DNA from 4 places in the Staphylococcus sp. GDY8P57P genome. Region 3 is predicted to be linked to each of the others. Evidence: riboswitches for the same ligand, from Rfam matches in the RefSeq annotation. Region 3 holds a riboswitch; each other region holds the start of a gene.
The links. A riboswitch is a leader RNA that binds a small molecule or an ion and turns the genes downstream of it on or off. The one in region 3 is predicted to bind S-adenosylmethionine.
Positions count from the first base shown of each region.

Region 1: it holds a riboswitch for S-adenosylmethionine, as region 3 does, so the genes downstream of both, metK (methionine adenosyltransferase) here and metX (homoserine O-acetyltransferase MetX) in region 3, are expected to answer to the same signal.
Region 2: it holds a riboswitch for S-adenosylmethionine, as region 3 does, so the genes downstream of both, KA878_RS07205 (MetQ/NlpA family ABC transporter substrate-binding protein) here and metX (homoserine O-acetyltransferase MetX) in region 3, are expected to answer to the same signal.
Region 4: it holds a riboswitch for S-adenosylmethionine, as region 3 does, so the genes downstream of both, KA878_RS02535 (methionine ABC transporter ATP-binding protein) here and metX (homoserine O-acetyltransferase MetX) in region 3, are expected to answer to the same signal.

Region 1 is NZ_JAESLK010000004.1:12,756-17,697, reverse strand. It holds gene yidD (membrane protein insertion efficiency factor YidD) at 1-71, opposite strand, end outside; gene ytkD (RNA deprotection pyrophosphohydrolase) at 138-611, shown strand; gene KA878_RS01715 (alpha/beta hydrolase family protein) at 592-1,362, shown strand; gene pckA (phosphoenolpyruvate carboxykinase (ATP)) at 1,424-3,016, opposite strand; SAM riboswitch class I at 3,182-3,292, shown strand; gene metK (methionine adenosyltransferase) at 3,408-4,604, shown strand; gene KA878_RS01700 (NERD domain-containing protein) at 4,700-4,942, shown strand, end outside.
Region 2 is NZ_JAESLK010000019.1:64,365-69,306, reverse strand. It holds gene KA878_RS07215 (APC family permease) at 1-372, shown strand, start outside; gene KA878_RS07210 (aspartate aminotransferase family protein) at 710-2,047, opposite strand; gene KA878_RS07205 (MetQ/NlpA family ABC transporter substrate-binding protein) at 2,315-3,130, opposite strand; SAM riboswitch class I at 3,242-3,348, opposite strand; gene KA878_RS07200 (hypothetical protein) at 3,496-3,921, shown strand; gene KA878_RS07195 (cell surface protein) at 4,119-4,745, shown strand; gene KA878_RS07190 (putative glycoside hydrolase) at 4,806-4,942, opposite strand, start outside.
Region 3 is NZ_JAESLK010000036.1:27,079-32,020, forward strand. It holds gene serS (serine--tRNA ligase) at 1-1,200, shown strand, start outside; gene KA878_RS10890 (AzlC family ABC transporter permease) at 1,712-2,407, shown strand; gene KA878_RS10895 (AzlD domain-containing protein) at 2,404-2,733, shown strand; SAM riboswitch class I at 2,834-2,935, shown strand; gene metX (homoserine O-acetyltransferase MetX) at 3,005-3,973, shown strand; gene KA878_RS10905 (YybS family protein) at 4,096-4,942, shown strand, end outside.
Region 4 is NZ_JAESLK010000006.1:16,178-21,119, forward strand. It holds gene KA878_RS02510 (thioredoxin family protein) at 1-145, opposite strand, end outside; gene KA878_RS02515 (arsenate reductase family protein) at 287-640, shown strand; gene gcvH (glycine cleavage system protein GcvH) at 755-1,135, shown strand; gene KA878_RS02525 (toprim domain-containing protein) at 1,326-1,712, shown strand; gene KA878_RS02530 (thioredoxin family protein) at 1,705-2,001, shown strand; SAM riboswitch class I at 2,059-2,164, shown strand; gene KA878_RS02535 (methionine ABC transporter ATP-binding protein) at 2,251-3,276, shown strand; gene KA878_RS02540 (methionine ABC transporter permease) at 3,269-3,964, shown strand; gene KA878_RS02545 (MetQ/NlpA family ABC transporter substrate-binding protein) at 3,985-4,800, shown strand.

The DNA.
Region 1 (4,942 bases), on a different contig from region 3:
GTAGGTGGCGTCATAGGTGAAATATAGCGTTGATAGATATGGATTATTCCAAGAAATAATTTTTTTAACATTATAGGCCTCCAACCAGTAATACGATTATAAATTAGTTTAACATATTGAAGGGAGTAGTATAGAACATGGAGTTTCTAGATAAAGATAATAGACGTGTTACAATGAGTTACAAAACGAACAACGACTGTCCTGATGGTAATCATGTTTTAGCTATTCCACTATATAAGAACCAGTTACTTTTTACTCAGCACAAAATGCGTGGCATTGAGTTTCCAGGTGGTAAGGTTGAAAAGGGAGAACAAAGTATACAAGCAATCAAGAGAGAGCTTTTTGAAGAAACTGGAGGTATACCTGAAACGATTAACTATATAGCACAATATCAAGTTCACACGTTGGATAACGCTATTTTCAAAAAAGATGTATATATAGTGAGAATCAAATCAATTAAAGAGAAAAGTGATTATTTAGAAACGACAGGTCCATTGTTGTTTAAGCATATTAGTGATGTTCCGTTGGATATGCAAAGTTACTTAATTCAAGATGACGCAATTCTGAAGTGTGTCGAAAGGATGATAGACCTTGGATATTATCGCGACTAAGAAAATGCCTATAGCATCGAGAACGCATCAATTTGATGAAATGACTTATACAGTTGATGGCTTAAAAGTAAAAGCATTACAGATGTGTCCTCTAAAGAAAGCAGTAAATAGAATTGTGGTGTACTTGCGAGGAGGTAAGGGACAAGTTGGTCGTGTACGTGCAGCCAGATTAATGCAGTTTGCAAATGATGATACTTTAGTGATAGGACCTTACTATCGAGGTAGTAATGGCAGTGAAGGTCGTGATGAGTTTGCTAACGCTGATTTAAAAGATGTAACGTACCTTATTAGAATACTTAAACAACGATATCCAAATGCTTATGTACATATGATTGGATTCTCAAGAGGGGGAATACAAGGTCTCTTAACTTATCAAGATTATCCGGTAGATAGTTATATTATCTGGGGTGGGGTTTCTGATATGCATTTAATGTATGAGGAACGTGTTGATTTACGTGGCATGTTACGTCGTATGGTTGGTCATCCTGATAAACATAAAGACGCCTATGACAAAAGAGATGCTATAAAATTAATTGATGCGCATAGTCCGCCAATCCTAATTGTACATGGGGGTAAAGATAAACAGGTAGGTATTCACCATGCTTATTATTTAGAGAAGCAATTGAGTTCTAAAGGTGTCGACTTTGATACGTTTTATCAAATAGATGAAGGTCATGTGCCTAGACCACCAGCTATGAAAAAAGCACTTAACTATGTACATCATTGGATGTCGAAATGTGAGGGTAAATAAAAAGGCAACGTACCTTGGTTAATTTTACCAAGTACGTTGCCTTTTGAATGTGACCATTTAATTATTTATTAAAGCCACCTGTATTAGCAATTTCTTCAACTTCTGGACCGAATTTTTTGAAGTTTTCTTCAAAACGTTTAATTAAGTCGTCGGCTTGAGCGCGATATTTGTCTGAATCACTCCAAGCATTAATTGGGTTGAGTATTGTTTTAGGTACGTCTTCCATTTCTGTAGGAATGCTTAAACCGAATTTTTCATCTTTAGTAAATTTAGCGTTTTTCAATTTACCTTTAATCGCTTGATCTACCATATAGCGAGTGTAATGTAAGCTGATACGTCTACCTACACCGTATTTACCACCTGTCCAGCCAGTGTTAACTAAGTATACATCAACGTCATGTTTATCAATAAGTTCACCTAGTAAATCTGCATACTTAATAGGATTAAGTGGTAAGAATGGTGCACCAAAACATGTAGAGAATGAAGGTTCAGGCTCTGTAACGCCACGCTCAGTTCCAGCTAATTTAGATGTAAAGCCGCTTAAGAAGTGGTACATCGCTTGTGATTTAGTTAATTTAGCAATTGGTGGTAATACACCGAATGCGTCAGCTGTTAAGAAAATGATTGTATTAGGATGAGCTGCTTTAGATGGTAGAACAATGTTATCAATGTGATGAATTGGATAAGCTGCACGGGTATTCTCAGTATATGAATTATCATCAAAGTCAACGGCGCCACGCTCGTTAACTACAGTATTTTCAAGAATAGTGCCGTATTGAATCGCGTTATAAATTTGCGGTTCTTTTTCTTTAGAAAGATTGATTGCTTTAGCGTAACAACCACCTTCGATGTTGAAAATACCATTTTTATTCCAACCATGCTCATCATCACCAATTAATTTTCTATCTGGTGCTGCAGATAACGTTGTTTTACCTGTACCTGATAATCCGAAGAATAAAGCAACGTCCCCTTTATCTCCAACGTTAGCAGAACAATGCATACTCATAATGTCTTGCATTGGTAGTAAATAGTTCATTACTGAGAAGATACCTTTTTTCATTTCGCCAGCATATTCAGTACCACCAATTAAAATCGTTTTATGTTTGAATGAAATGATAACAAATGTTTCTGATTTAGTACCATCAACTTCAGGGTCAGCTTTAAAATGAGGTGCAGAAACAATAGTGAAATTAGGTTTAATATTACTTGCTTCTTCTTTAGAATCTGGGCGAATAAACATATTTTGTGCAAAAAGGTTGTGCCATGCAAGTTCGTTAATAACTGTAAGTTTCAATTGTGTATCTTTGTCACTACCTGCATAGCCATTAAAAACGTAAAGTTCATCTTTTGTATCAAGATAGTCTAAAACTTTAGCGTAAAGATTTAAGAAAGTTTCTTCATCGATAGGTTGGTTAATATCTCCCCAATGAATATTATCTTTATAAGAAGGTTCTGTAACGATAAATTTATCTTTTGGAGAACGTCCAGTGTATTTACCAGTGCTCGCATTAATCGCACCAAGTTCAGTTAATTCTCCTTCTTTATTACCCATTATTTTGTAATAAAGTTGAGTTGTTGAGAGTTGAAAAAGAGAGCTTTCTTTTTCTAATAATTTTTTAATTTTAGGTGTTTCGCTGTATGTATCTACTGACATACCCAATCCCTCCAGCGTGTGTTATAGAAATTCAATATTGTAAGCCTTTACATGAAAATAGTATAACATAATGCCATAATTATTCCACCTGGAAAAGACAAAAAAACATGTAAAAACAAAATTGACATTAATTGGTGAATTAGGTAGTATAGTTCTTAACGGATTCTCTTATCCTGAGTGGTGGAGGGACATGGACCCAATGAAACCCAGCAACCTCTTTTTTAAAAGAAAGGTGCCAAACCGTTTGCAGACATATAATCGTCTGAACGATAAGAGCGAATGGACGTTTAAGAGCCTTCTCTCTGTCTTGAATAGTGAAGAAGGCTCTTTTATTTTTGAGCTCACATTTTAAAGAGAATTTTCGTAAATACAATGGTAAAAGGAGCAAATCATGACTTACAATAAACGTTTATTTACTTCAGAATCAGTAACAGAAGGACATCCTGACAAGATTGCTGACCAAGTGTCTGATGCTATCTTAGATGAAATCTTGAAAGATGATCCCAATGCACGTGTCGCTTGTGAAACAACTGTAACAACTGGAATGGCGCTCATTTCAGGTGAAATATCAACTTCTACTTATGTAGATATTCCCAAAGTCGTACGAGAAACAATTAAAGGTATTGGCTATACGCGTGCTAAATTTGGCTATGATTACCAAACAATGGCAGTATTAACTGCAATCGATGAACAGTCACCGGATATTGCGCAAGGTGTTGACAAAGCACTTGAATATAGAAATGATATTTCTGAAGAAGAAATTGAAGCTACAGGTGCGGGTGACCAAGGCTTAATGTTTGGTTATGCGACTAATGAGACAGAAACATATATGCCGTTACCAATCTTTTTATCACATCAATTAGCGAAGCGTTTATCAGATGTGCGTAAAGATGGTATTCTAGATTATTTAAGACCTGATGGTAAGGTTCAAGTTACAGTAGAATACGATGAAGATGATAAACCTAAACGTATTGATACGATTGTTGTATCATCTCAACATGCGGATGATGTTGAATTAGAGCAAATCCAAAGTGATATTAAAGAACATGTCATTTATCCAACAGTACCAGAAGGTTTAATTGATAGTGAAACTAAATTCTTTATCAATCCAACAGGAAGATTTGTTATCGGTGGACCACAAGGCGATGCAGGGTTAACAGGACGTAAAATCATCGTTGATACTTATGGTGGTTATGCACGTCACGGTGGTGGTTGCTTCAGTGGTAAAGATCCAACTAAAGTAGACCGCTCAGCAGCTTATGCAGCGAGATATGTAGCGAAAAATATCGTTGCTGCAGGACTGGCAGATCAATGTGAAGTACAACTTGCATATGCAATTGGAGTTGCTGAACCAGTTTCAATTTCAATCGATACATTCAAGACAGGTAAAGTTTCAGAAGCACAACTTGTTGAAGCGGTTAGAGCAAACTTTGATTTACGACCAGCAGGTATCATTAAAATGTTAGATTTAAAACATCCTATATATAAACAAACAGCAGCATATGGTCACTTTGGTAGAACTGATGTACTATTACCTTGGGAAAAATTAGACAAAGTGAACGTATTAAAAGATGCTGTTCAAAGTTAATAAACGCTTTAAATAATATTATAAGAAATTGTCGAAATTAAGGACTGTTTCTATTATAATTAGACATACTGATAGATTAAAGGAGCGTTGATTTAATGAATTCACTTGGACCAATTGAAATTGGTTTAATCATAGCTATTGTAGTTGCAGCGATTTGTTTAATTCTATTTTTAGTTACACTTAAAAGTAAAAATAATATTAAACAAAAGACAAAAGAAGAATATGATCTCAAAGAAAAACAAATGAAAGCGTCTCATGACGAAGCACTTGAAAAAGAGCGCATACAAAATAAAAAGCAAGTTACTAAACAAAAAGAAGATTTTGATGCAACTGTCAGC
Region 2 (4,942 bases), on a different contig from region 3:
TTACCAAACAGAGCACTGTTAATACTTACTATTATTGGTGTATTAATTGGTTCAATGTTCCCATTCGCATTCTTAGCACAACTTATTTCTGCCGGAACATTAGTTGCATTCATGTTTGTATCTCTTGCAATGTATCGACTAAGAAAACGTGAAGGTAAAGATTTACCCGTACCGTCATTTAAAGTACCGTTCTTCCCAGTACTACCAATTATTACATTCATCTTAGTATTACTTGTATTCTGGGGATTAAGCTTCGACGCTAAACTCTATACTTTAATTTGGTTTGTCGTTGGTATCATCATCTATTTAAGTTATGGTGTTCGACATTCTAAGAAAAATGAAGAAAAAGAGTACATCGTACCGAAAGATTAATATAGCCATAACATAGAGCACCTATCTCATTTAATTTCATGAGATAGGTGCTTCTTTTGATTTTTATATTAAATGAGTCCGGACAAAAATAATATAATGAATCTATTTTGTGCCTTCGCAGTAGCTGACTGAACTGAGAAGGCGCTTAATTCAAGCTTTTCTCAGTTCTAATCATTCTTGCGTCACGAAAGTGATTTTACAAGCTAAGCAAGTTGGGGTTCGGAGCCCCAGCAAAGAGAATTTCATGAAGAAATTCTACAAGCAAAGCAAGTTGGGAGTGGGACAACGAATTTAAAAAGCATTCTGTCCCACTCCCATTTTGACACCTTTTTTCTTATTACCATCCTTGTCCATCTATATTATAGTTGTCTAATTGTCCATCTTGTAATGCTTGTAACGCATCTTCTATTGTATCTAGCGCATAATCTAATTGCTCATACGTAATGACTAATGGTGGCTGGAAACGAAGTACATTGCCAGCTACTGCAATCAGTACAAGACCATGATCAAAGCAATAATTACAAATCTTTAGCGCTTCTTCTGAGGCTCTCGTTTTCATTTGTTTATCTGACACAATATCAACGCCAATAGATAAACCTTTACCACGTACATCTCCGACAAATTGATAGTTATCAACCCATTTGTCCATTCGGTTGCGTACATAGGCGCCTTTTTCCGAGCTAGCAGTTAGTAATGCGTCATCTTCAATCATTTTCAATGTTGCTAAAGCCGCTTCACAACTTACAGGATTGGCACCAGTGGTAAATAGATGCGCCGGTGCTTCAAGCGTATCAATGATTTCTTTGCGACCAACAATCGCAGACATCGGTAACCCACCAGCTAATGATTTGCCAAATGTGATTAAATCCGGTGTGAAATTAAAGTGATCAATTGAACTCCATGTACCTGTGCGCCCTAGTCCTTGTTGGATATCATCTACTGCAATTAAAATGCCATGTTCACGACATAATGCTTCTAACGCCTCAAAGTAACCGTCTACTGGCTCTAGCAAACCACCATCACCTTGAATCGTTTCTACGACAATACATGCAACTTCTTCTGCTGGCACATATTTGGCGAACATTTCTTTAAGTGGTGCAAGATACGCTTCTACTGTATTAGGATTAGGTTGTTCATACATACCTCTATACTTATCTGGAAATGGAATATGATAAAAGCCATTTAATAAAGGACCATAATGCTTGCGCATATTTAAGCTAATGGCTGACATCGATAGTGACCCAAATGTTGAACCATGATATGCATTTGTAAAACTAATGATATACGGTCGACCAGTATACGCTCTTACAAATTTAATAATGCCATCATTGGCGTCAGATCCACTCAATCCAAACGTCACACGTTTTTCATAATCACCTGGCGCAATATCACATAGTTTCTTAGATAATTTCACTGCTGGTTCATGATACATATATGCAGGTGTATAATGAATCAATTTCTCAGCTTGTTTCTGAATCGCTTCAATTACCGGTTTAGGTGCATGCCCTACATTTTGCGAGCTCGCGCTTGCTAATAAATCAATGTATTCTTTACCATCCACATCTACGAGTGTCGCACCGTAACCATGATCAATGGCTAATGGGTAATATTTAATTCTTCCTGATGCCGCAAAGTACTTCCCATCTTCTTGTATTAATTCCTCTGCTTTACTCATATTGACTCATCCTCCCATAATCGACCATCCCTTTTACATCCCTCTCTTTGAAAAGTCTCCGGCCATCTTAATAAACAATGTTTCATTGATAATATTCAATATCTTACTAATAATTGTCAGATTTGTAAATATTTTCTGAATAATCAAAAATAATTATAATTTGCTATTTTTAGTTTTTTTGATGATACATATTTATTAAAAAAATGAGGGAGTGGGACAGAATTCTTTTTAAATTCGTCGTCCCACTCCCCCAATAAAGATATAGGATTATTTACTTTCGTAAGGAATGACATCGTCTCCATATTCTTTTTTAATATAGTCTTTAATTTCTTTAGATTGCATGACTTTTAATAATTCTTGGAACTTCTTATCATTTTTATGTCCTTCTTGAACTGCGATAATGTTGGCAAATGGTGATGATTTACCTTCCATTACAATTGCATCTTTAGACGGTTTTAAACCATTATCGATGGCATAGTTAGAATTCATAATAACTGCTGCACCTTCACCGTTTTTATATGTTTTAGGTAAAAACTCAGCCCCTTGCTGATGATTAAATTTTAAATTCTTTTTATTTTCTGCAATATCTTCAAACTTGGCGTCTTCAATTTTGACACCTTTTTTCAACTTAATCAGACCTTCATCTACAAAGAAAGATAAAAATCGTCCTTCCTCTGCAGGGTTATTTGAAACATAGATTGTTGATCCTTCAGGAATATCTTTCAAATGTTTATATTTTTTACTATAGACACCCATTGGCGTTGTAAATACTTTACCTAATTCTTCTATTTTATAGCCATGACTTTTCTTCTCAGCTTTTAGATACGGTACGTGTTGGAAGAAGTTAGCATCTACATCGCCTTTATCTAATAATTTATTTGGTACTTTATAATCATTAACCTCTTTAACTTCTAGATCATAACCTTTTTTCTTTAATTGTTCTTTAGCTTTCTTCAACACATCTCCATGGGGTGCAGGTGAAGCAGCAACTGTGATTTTCTTATCATCCTCTTTATCTTTGCTACATCCTGCTAACACGATAATTAAAACTAAAATACTGATCATACTTAACCATTTTCTCATGTATATCGACACCTCTTTTTTAAAATGATTCAACTACACTTCAACTCTTAAATAGTTAGAAGACATAAAAAAATACTTTCTATTATTTAAGAGAAAGTATCGATACACTTTCTCTCATCTCTTAAAGTATTGTCTACTTTATGTGAATTAGCACCATTTCGTTACACGACGGTTGCTGGGCTTCTCAGGGCACATCCCTCCACCACTCTTGATAAGAGTTAACAAGTTTTATTGAATTGATATTATATTAGCATTGGATCAAGCTTGGGTCAATATCATTTTTTAAATATTCTAAATTTTTAAAATGTGTAAGTTGTTTTACTGTAGGGAATAGCTTGTTAAACACATTCGAAGGGTTGATGATTATGTTTCGTTACAGCTATCACTTACTTAGTGCATTGTTCATTAGTATTTTATTATTACTTATCATGTTTGTCATGGATGTGGTGATGCATACGACACACCTTACTTTGCTATTAATCAACATTGATTTCATCGCAGATCCTAATAAGACACCACTTATTTTAGAACTTTTAATTCATATCATTATTGGATTTTGTATTTACATAACGTTTCTAATCATTTATCTGTTATTCAAACCTTTATACAAATTAAGTTATCTCTTATTAATGATTATTTTTCTAATCTTATACCCATTACTTATTACGTTGGCTGAACGTTCACTGTTCCAATTTAATTGGGTAGCGTATGCCTTATGGATGGTCGCACACTTGATATTCACTTTACTGATGGCATGGTCGATTCCTTATTTTTCTAAAAAGAAATGGTAAGTTGATAACTATGCATGTTATATAAACAATCGCTTATAGTCATTAAAACATCACTATTGTAAATTTAACTTTACAAATACGCCGTTCTTTAAGCTAATTTAAAGTTTCAATATGGTTTACTTTAATCCCCTATTTTAATTAAATCTGAGTGTTACACTAACGTTGTAAAAGATAAATAATGAAATGGGGTTTTCATTGTGGTGAAGGTTTCTCTATTTGCGTCAACACTTTTAACAAGTACGGTAATATTATCTGCTTTTAACGGACAACATGCACTCGCAACTGATGTAGTGACGAAAGACAATGCACAAGAAATTGCTTCGGAAGCATTATCAAATAGTGGTGGTAATCCAGATTTACAAAACTTTGACAAAGCAATTGATAAAGGGGACTATTTCAAAATTGAAAGCCACAATAAGGCAAATGCTGGTATAGGTGTCTATAAAGTTTATAAAAATGGCCAAGTCGAATATAAAAATGATAGATACAGTAACTTCAATCGACTTCAAAGTGGAGAAACATATGTTGAACACGGTATTGCGAATGCCGCTGAATTAGATGACCGACAAAAAGCAGCGTCAAAAGTCAATTCCGTAGATTGTGCACGTGAATTAAATACTTACTATGTTGGTAACGTTAAATCTAATGAAGTACCTTCGTCTCAATCAGATCAAAAGCAAGAAAACCAGCATACGACGACGCAATCATCTTTACCAGAAACAGGTCAATCGCATCATGAACAATCCACTCAACTATTAGGTGGTCTTTGCTTATTATTGGGGAGCATATTCGTAGCGAAACAAACGCATAAGAACATTGACTAAGATATTACTAAGGGAGAGAGACAGAATTTAAAAGAATTCTGTCTCTCTCCCTTTTTAACATTATTGAGTGCTATTATTATTTTCGTTGTCATCATCTTTCTTATTGTCGTCTTGCTTCTCTTTCTGCTTTGTGTCTTGTTCTACACCTTCAGGGTCACGTTCTTTCGCGCTACCTTTTTTAGGATTATAGTTCGCAT
Region 3 (4,942 bases):
GAGGTATTAGAATTAGATAATGAACGCCGTCAATTAATTGGTAAGACTGAAGAAATGAAAGCACGTCGTAACAAAGTAAGTGAAGAAATCGCTGAAAAGAAACGTAATAAAGAAAATGCAGACGACGTTATTAAAGAAATGCGTGAACTTGGTGACGAAATCAAAGAAAACGACGCTAAACTTAATGAAGTGGATAATAAAGTTAGAGATATCTTAATTCGTATTCCTAACCTAATTGCTGAAGATGTACCACAAGGGGATTCTGATGAAGAAAATGTTGAAGTTAAAAAATGGGGTACACCTCGTGAGTTTGACTTCGAACCTAAAGCACACTGGGACTTAGTTGAAGAATTAAAAATGGCAGACTTTGAACGTGCTGCAAAAATTTCAGGTGCGCGTTTCGTATACTTAACTAAAGATGGTGCATTATTAGAACGTGCATTAATGAACTACATGCTTACAAAACATACAACACAACATGGTTACACTGAAATGATGACACCTCAATTAGTTAACGCAGATACAATGTTTGGTACTGGTCAGTTACCTAAATTTGAAGAAGACTTATTCAAAGTTGAAAAAGAAGGTCTATACACAATCCCAACTGCAGAAGTACCATTAACAAACTTCTACAGAGACGAAATCATTCAACCAGGCGTACTACCTGAAAAATTCACTGCTCAAACTGCTTGTTTCCGTAGTGAAGCTGGATCAGCAGGTAGAGACACAAGAGGTTTAATCCGTTTACACCAATTTGACAAAGTTGAAATGGTACGTATCGAAAAACCAGAAGATTCTTGGGATGCATTAGAAGATATGACACAAAATGCGGAAGCAATTCTTGAAGAATTAGGTTTACCTTACCGTCGTGTTATCTTATGTACTGGCGATATTGGTTTCAGTGCAAGTAAAACATATGACTTAGAAGTTTGGTTACCAAGTTATGACAACTATAAAGAAATCAGTTCTTGCTCAAACTGTACTGATTTCCAAGCGCGTCGTGCTAACATCCGCTTCAAACGTGATGCAGCTTCTAAACCAGAATTAGCACATACATTAAATGGTAGTGGTCTTGCAGTAGGTCGTACATTTGCAGCAATCGTTGAAAACTACCAAAATGCAGATGGCTCAATTACAATTCCTGAAGCATTAGTACCATTCATGGGTGGTAAAACTGAAATCCGTCCAGTTAACGACTAATTCGATTATTAGTTAGCTTATAACGTTAATTTATAGAGTACGGAATAAGCGATAATATACTAAAGCTACAGTGCAAATTCGCAGTAGCTGACTGAGCTGAGAAGGTGTTTATATAACACTTTTTCAGCTCTCTTTTTATGGTGTTAAACCAATATGAATGTCATAAACAAAGTGAATAGGTGGCAGGAATGCTGCAATGAAACTACATTGAATTGTGGTCTATGATGTCTTGAATATACAATCAATCATGTTAAAAATTCACTTTTTCTTAATAAAGTGATGAAGTAAAAAGGATGGATTTAGACTACTTTCAGAGGTGTAATATACGCTTTGTTGTCAAAAAATAGACACATTAGATATACCTTTAAATCAGTAGTTCTAAGTATTCTGTTAGTCTAACATCACACAACTCTATGTCTAACGTTGTTGCCACTCTAGCATCCGTATATTAGACTAAAATTATTAATAAAATACTGTTCTAAAATATTAAGCATAAAGGGAGGTTACAAAGATGACATCACATGTGACGTTTAAGCAAGGCGTTAAAGAATGTATACCTACTTTGTTAGGATACGTTGGGATTGGTTTATCGTTTGGCATTGTAGCTGCGTCACAACATTTTAGTATCATTGAAATACTATTATTATGTTTACTTGTCTATGCTGGCGCAGCACAATTTATTATTTGTGCACTCGTTGCTACAGGCACACCGATTTCTGCTATTGTTCTTACAACATTGATTGTCAATTCACGTTTCTTCCTATTATCAATGACGTTAGCACCCAATTATAAAGACTATGGTATTTGGAATCGTCTAGGTCTGTCTTCAATTTTGACAGATGAAACATTTGGCGTCGCTATCACACCGCATTTAAAAGGGGAGAAGATAAACGATCGGTGGTTACATGGCTTAAATTTAACCGCATATGCATTTTGGGCACTAGCCAGTATTGTTGGTGCATTACTTGGTAAATATATCTCTAATCCAGACATGTTGGGTCTCGATTTTGCGATTACAGCAATGTTTATCTTTTTAACCATGGCACAATTTGAGTCAATCACATCATCTAAACTACGCATATACCTTGTACTTATCGTATTTGTTATCGTGATGATGCTCAGCTTAAGTTGGTTTATGCCATCATACGTTGCAATTCTGATTGCATCGATGCTAGCAGCAACATTAGGGGTGGTGATGGATAAATGACAACATCTTGGCATATGTTTATCTTAATCGTGTTATGTGGACTTGTAACGTTAATCATTCGAGTAGTTCCATTCTTAATGATTTCACGTATTCAACTCTCAGAAACGGTAATTAAATGGCTATCATTTATTCCAATTACATTATTTACAGCACTGATATTAGATGGCATTATCGTACAACAGGAAGGTGTAGCAGGATACACCCTTAATATTCCGTTTATTCTTGTGACGATTCCAACGGTGTTTATTGCACTTTTCACGCGTAGTCTGACTACAACCATTCTAGTAGGTATTGTGCTGATTGCAGGCCTACGTTTTTTCTTTTAGAAAAGGCAGAACCCAATAGCTAACGATTGAAGTTAGCTATACAATTAGATACAATAAATTCAAATTACAATTTGAATAAGTAAATGAATAGAGATAATAGAACTTATTAAGAGAAGTGGAGGGACACGGCCCTAAGAAACTTCAGCAACCGGCGATGCATACGCACGGTGCTACGACCAACGAGATACTCGAATGATAAGTAATAGAGACGAATCGCCTCATACTTTGAAGAGTATAGGCGATTTTTTTAGTATTCAAAGGAGGTAACCGCATGACCAATTACACGGTAGAAACATTAAATTTAGGACCTTTTACAACTGAATCAGGCGAAATGATTAAAAACTTACAATTGCGTTATGAACATGTGGGCTATGCGGGGCAACCACTCGTTGTGGTCTGCCATGCGCTTACTGGTAATCATTTAACATATGGCACAGATGATGCGCCTGGTTGGTGGCGTGAAATCATAGATGGCGGTTATATGCCGATTTATGATTATCAATTTCTTACGTTCAATGTCATCGGTAGCCCCTTTGGTTCAAGTTCTCCTTTAACTGATCCTAATTTTCCGGAGCATTTAACGTTGAGGGATATTGTGAAAGCAATTGAAATGGGGATTCAAGCGCTTGGTTTCAACAAGATTAATATTTTAATTGGTGGTAGTTTAGGTGGTATGCAAGTTATGGAACTGCTCTACAACCATCAATTTCAAGTGGATAAGGCGGTTATTCTAGCGGCTACGGATAAAACATCATCGTATAGTCGTGCGTTCAACGAAATTGCACGTGAGGCGATTCATCTTGGCGGCAAAGAAGGCCTTAGTATTGCCCGACAATTAGGATTTCTAACGTATCGGTCATCTAAAAGTTATGATCAACGCTTTTCACCCGACGAAGTTGTAAGCTATCAACGACATCAAGGTAATAAATTTAAAGAAACTTATGATTTATCCTGCTACCTGACAATGTTAAATGTATTAGATAGTCATAATGTTGACCGTGGACGTACAAATGTGGATGATGTTTATCAATCATTAGATACAAAGGTTTTAACTATGGGCTTCACGGATGATTTATTATATCCAGATGATCAAGTGAGAGCAGTAGGGGAGCGTTTTAAATATCATCGCCATTTCTTCGTTCCAGATAATGTAGGTCATGATGGCTTTTTATTAAATTTCAATGACTGGGCACCGAACTTATATCATTTTCTTAAAGTAACGAACTTCAAACGAAAATAGATGAAGCGGGTAAGTTAGAATATAGAAGAAAACACGCAATGATGGAATCGTATATTACTCAATCTTCACAATTTGTTTTAATTTTGCTTAGAGGTTAAAATAGAGGTTATAGTCAAAAAAGTATAGGAGTGGCGAATGTGTTTTCAAAAGTACATCCTAAAGCAACAATTATAGGAACAATTGCACTTGTTATGGTTGCTTTAGTTACGTATGTATTACCAATACTAGGGCTGATTCTATGTTTATTCGCTACGATTCCAGGCATTATTTTATGGAATAAATCTATTCCATCATTTGGAATTGGAGCGCTAATCACAGTTATTCTTACCACATTATTGGGTAATACATTTGTATTAAGTGCCATGATTTTAGTTTTAATGCTTAGCTTTATTATTGGCCAATTATTGAAAGAACGTGCCTCTAAAGAACGCATCTTATTTATAGCTACAACATATTTAAGTATATTTACTTTAGTCGCATTTATGCTATTACAAACGTTTAAAAAGATACCTAGCGCTACGACATTAATTAAGCCTTTCAAAGATGCAATGCACAATGCGGTTGTAACGACAGGCGTAGAATCAGATTATAAAACGATTCTTGAAGAAGGGTTCCGTCAAATGGCAGTCCAACTTCCAAGTTTTATAATCGTTATAGTCTTTATTTTAGTCTTAATTAACATAATTATTACATTTCCAATTCTTCGTAAATTTAAAGTAGCTACACCAATTTTTAAACCATTATTTGCTTGGCAGCTTAACCGTTCATTACTTTGGGTTTATATGGTTGTTTTATTATGCGTAATGTTCGCAACAGGGCCAAGTACTTTCCAAAGCATCGTATTAAATTTCGAAGTTGTGTTATCATTACTGATGTATATCCAAGGATTGAGTTTAATTCATTTCTTTGGTAAAGCAAAACGTATTCCAAATGTTGTAACGATATTGCTGATGGTTGTGGGGACAATTA
Region 4 (4,942 bases), on a different contig from region 3:
AATCGTTATACTTTTCAACGATTGGATCAATCCACATATCCATTGCTTTACAATCAGGACACCAACCGGCTTCAAATTTAACGATAACGGGTTTATCACTTTCGATTGTTGATTTAAACGCATCAGTTGTAGTAATACTTTGCATAATAAACGCTCCTTTTAATTAATACTAAATGTATTATAACGAATAATTTACTTTAAATGAAAAATTAAGCTTAAAATATAGAGCGTTTACATAGATTATCTGATATATTTAAAATAAGACGAAATAGGAGGTTACATCTGAATGATTAAATTTTATCAATATTCAAATTGCACAACTTGTAAAAAAGCAGCAAAATTTTTAGATGCGCATGGCGTAAGTTATGAACCGATTGACATTGTACAACACACACCAACTAAAAAAGAGTTTGAAGATATTATCGATAAAACAGGTGTAGAAGTTAATAAACTATTTAATACGCATGGTGCAAAATATAGAGAATTAGGTTTAAAAGATAAATTAAAAGATTTATCTACTGATGAAAAATTAAATCTATTAGCTTCTGATGGCATGTTAGTTAAACGACCACTAGCTATTTCTGGAGAAAACATCACATTAGGATTTAAAGAAGATCAATACAAAGAAATTTGGTTATAGTTTAAAATTACAAATTTTATTTATATAAATTATTGTAACTTTTACTTTAATAGTTGAATGAAACCTTACTGTATGGCATCATTAAATTGTAATTATTTTTAGGAGGGGATTCTCGTGGCAGTACCGAGCGAATTAAAATATTCAAAAGAACATGAATGGGTAAAAGTTGAAGGCAACACAGTAACAATTGGTATCACTGAATACGCACAAGGCGAATTAGGTGACATCGTATTTGTTGAATTACCAGAAGTTGATGATGAAATCAACGAAGGGGATACTTTTGGTAGTGTAGAATCAGTTAAAACTGTTTCTGAATTATATGCGCCAGTATCTGGTAAAGTTGTAGAATCAAATGAAGAATTAGAAGATAGTCCTGAGTTTGTTAACGAATCACCATATGAGAAAGCATGGATGGTTAAAGTTGAACTTAGCGATGAAAGTCAATTAGATGAATTATTATCAGCTGATCAATATAAAGAAATGATTGGTGAATAATTAATTTAAACTCCTTGATTGCGATCATGGAGTTTTTATTTTGTCTTTTTATCTATAAAGTAATCATCTCAGTTTGGTATGGCGTCTATAATTGCGTACATTGTTAAGTAATTGTAAATGATGTTTAAGGTATGCGCGTTCTGTGAAGAAGTAACTGATTGTTTATTATCGACTTAGAAGGTGGATTAACATGGCAATTTTAAATAAAGTTATAATTGTTGAAGGCAAATCTGATAAGAAGAGAGTACAACAAGTCATCGCTGAACCTATCAATATTATTTGTACGCATGGTACAATGAGTATTGATAAATTAGATGACATGATTGAAACATTATATGACAAGCAAGTCTTTGTGCTAGCAGATTCAGATGACGAAGGTGAAAAGATAAGAAAGTGGTTTAAACGTCATCTTAGTGAATGTGAACACATTTATGTTGATAAAACATATTGTGAAGTTGCTAGATGTCCCAAGAACTATCTTGCGCATGTATTGAGTAAACATGGCTTTACAGTACGTAAAGAAAAACGTCTAATTCCCAATTTAACGACTGAAAGGTTAGTAATCATGCATGAGTAAATCTATAGAAATTGAAGATATTAGTGAGAATTTTAATAAAGATAAACACCTCATTTTCGGATACACACCGATGTGTGGTACATGTAAAATGTCTGAGCGAATGCTCGATATTGCGAATGAAATACTACATTTACCCGTTAAAAAAATCGATTTGAATTACCATCCTAAATATAGTGAACGTAACAAAATTATGTCAGTACCTGTTCTAATTGTTATGAATAAGGACATAGAGGTAGATAGAATTTATGCATTTCAATCTGTACCTTATTTGTTAGAAAAATTAAAATAATTGTTGACGAAATTATAGTGCAATGGTAGGATATAAATTAATTAAATAGTGCGAAAACTCTTATCAAGAGAGGTGGAGGGATGTGCCCTATGAAGCCCGGCAACCGTCTAATATTAGAAATGGTGCCAATTCACATAAAGTTAATTACTTTAGAAGATGAGAGAAAGATGAATCAATGCTTTCTCAACTTAATCTAAAGTGAGAAAGCATTTTTTTAATTACATAATGAATTTTAAGGAGGCACTAAACGTGATTGAGTTAAATCAAGTTGTTAAACGCTATCACACAAAAGATAAGGATGTACTAGCAGTTGATCACGTTAACTTAAATATAGAAACGGGCTCTATTTTTGGAGTTATCGGATTCTCTGGTGCTGGTAAAAGTACGTTAATTAGAATGTTCAATAATCTAGAAGCGCCTACATCTGGCGATATTATTATAGATGGCGATAATATTAACAAACTTTCAAAAGCAGAATTAAGAAAAAAACGTCAAAAAGTAAGTATGGTATTCCAACACTTTAACTTATTATGGTCAAGAACGGTACTTCGCAATATTATGTTCCCGTTAGAAATTGCAGGATACTCTAAAGGTAAAGCAATTGAAAGAGCACGAGAATTAATTGATCTTGTTGGTTTGAAGGGACGAGAAAATGCTTATCCTTCTGAATTATCAGGTGGTCAGAAACAAAGAGTCGGCATCGCACGAGCTTTGGCAAACGCACCAGATGTTCTATTATGTGACGAAGCTACTAGTGCATTAGACCCACAAACAACAGATGAAATATTAGACTTACTGTTAAAGATTAAAGCGCGCGAAAATCTTACAATTGTGATCATCACACATGAAATGCACGTTATCAGACGTGTTTGTGATGAAGTAGCAGTTATGGAAAGCGGACGTGTGATAGAGCAAGGTAAAGTAACGCAAGTATTTGAAAATCCACAACACGAAGTGACTAAACGCTTCGTGAAAGATGATTTAGATGATGATTTTGAAGAATCTATCCAACATCTTGAACCGTTAGATTCAGATGCTTATATCGTTAGACTTAATTTCAATGGTGATAATACGACAGAACCCGTTGTTTCGTACATAAGTAAAACACATAACATTGATATCAATATTCTTGAGGCAAATATTAAAAACACACGTGGCGGTGCAGTAGGCTTCTTAGTGGTTCACATACCACATATTGCTGAAACAGAATTTGAGACATTTAAAGAAGATTTACATCAGCAACATGTAAATGTGGAGGTGGTTAAGCATGGATAAATCATACGGTGATATTTTTAAAGAGATGATTACAATGCCTAACGTCCAGTGGCCAGAAGTATGGCAAGCCATTTATGAAACGCTTTATATGACTATTGTGTCGACGATTTTCGCATTTATTTTTGGTTTGATTTTAGGTGTACTTTTATTTCTATCAGCCAAGAGTAATTCGAAAGGTGCTAGAGTCTTTTATAGTATCGTTTCATTTATAGTTAACCTGTTCCGAGCAATTCCATTTATCATCTTAATCTTGTTATTAATTCCATTTACAAGTGTCTTACTCGGAACAATCAGTGGTCCAACGGGTGCTTTACCAGCATTAGTCATCGGCGCAGCGCCATTCTATGCAAGATTAGTTGAAATTGCTTTTAAAGAGATAGATAAAGGTGTTATAGAAGCGGCTTGGTCAATGGGAGCAAGTACTTGGACGGTTGTTCGTAAAGTACTATTACCAGAAGCAATGCCAGCACTCGTTTCAGGTATTACCGTAACAGCAATCGCATTAGTTGGATCTACTGCAATTGCAGGTGTTATTGGTGCAGGTGGTTTAGGTAACTTAGCTTACTTAACAGGATTTACGCGTAACCAAAATGATGTCATTTTAGTTTCAACTGTATTTATTTTAATTATCGTATTTATAATCCAATTTATTGGGGATTGGATTACAAATAAAATTGACAAACGCTAAAAGAAAAGAGGAATGATTTAATGAAAAAACTTTTAAGCTTAATTTTAGTACTAACATTAACTGTCGTTTTAGCAGCTTGTGGCAATGGTAGTGGTGACAAAGATAAGAAAATCGTTGTAGGTGCATCTCCAGCACCACACGCTGAAATTCTAGAAAAAGCGAAACCTTTACTTAAAGAGAAGGGCTATGATCTAGAAATTAAAACAATTAACGATTACACAACACCAAACAAATTGTTAGATAAAGGTGAACTAGACGCGAACTATTTCCAACACGTACCTTACTTAAAAACTGAAAGTAAAGAAAAAGGATACAAAATTGAAGATGCAGGTAAAGTTCACTTAGAACCAATGGCTGTTTACTCTAAAAAATATAAAAGTTTAAAAGACCTTCCTAAAGGTGCAACAGTATATGTTTCAAATAACCCAGCAGAGCAAGGTCGTTTCTTAAAATTCTTTGTTGATGAAGGATTAATTAAAATCAAAAAAGGTGTAAAAATCGAAGATGCTAAATTCGAAGATATCACTGAAAATAAAAAAGACATTAAATTTAACAGTAAACAATCAGCAGAATATCTTCCAAAAATCTATCAAAACGAAGATGTAGATGCTGCAATCATCAACTCTAACTATGCAATTGATCAAGGATTAAGTCCACAAAAAGATTCAATTGCTGTTGAAAAAGCAAACAACAACCCATACGCAAACTTAATTGCAGTTCAAAAAGGACATAAGGATGATGAAAAAATCAAAGCTTTAATGGAAGTATTACAATCTAAAGAGATTCAAGACTTCATTAAAGATAAATACAAAGGTGCAGTTGTACCAGCGAAGTAAGCATAGAGGCTAGGACATCAATAATATAATGATGCTATTTTGCAAATTCATAGTAGCTGACTGAACTGAAAAAGCGCTTAAATTAAACTTTTTCAGTTCTAGTCAACCTTGAGGATGCGGAGCCCTACCAAAGAGAATTTCA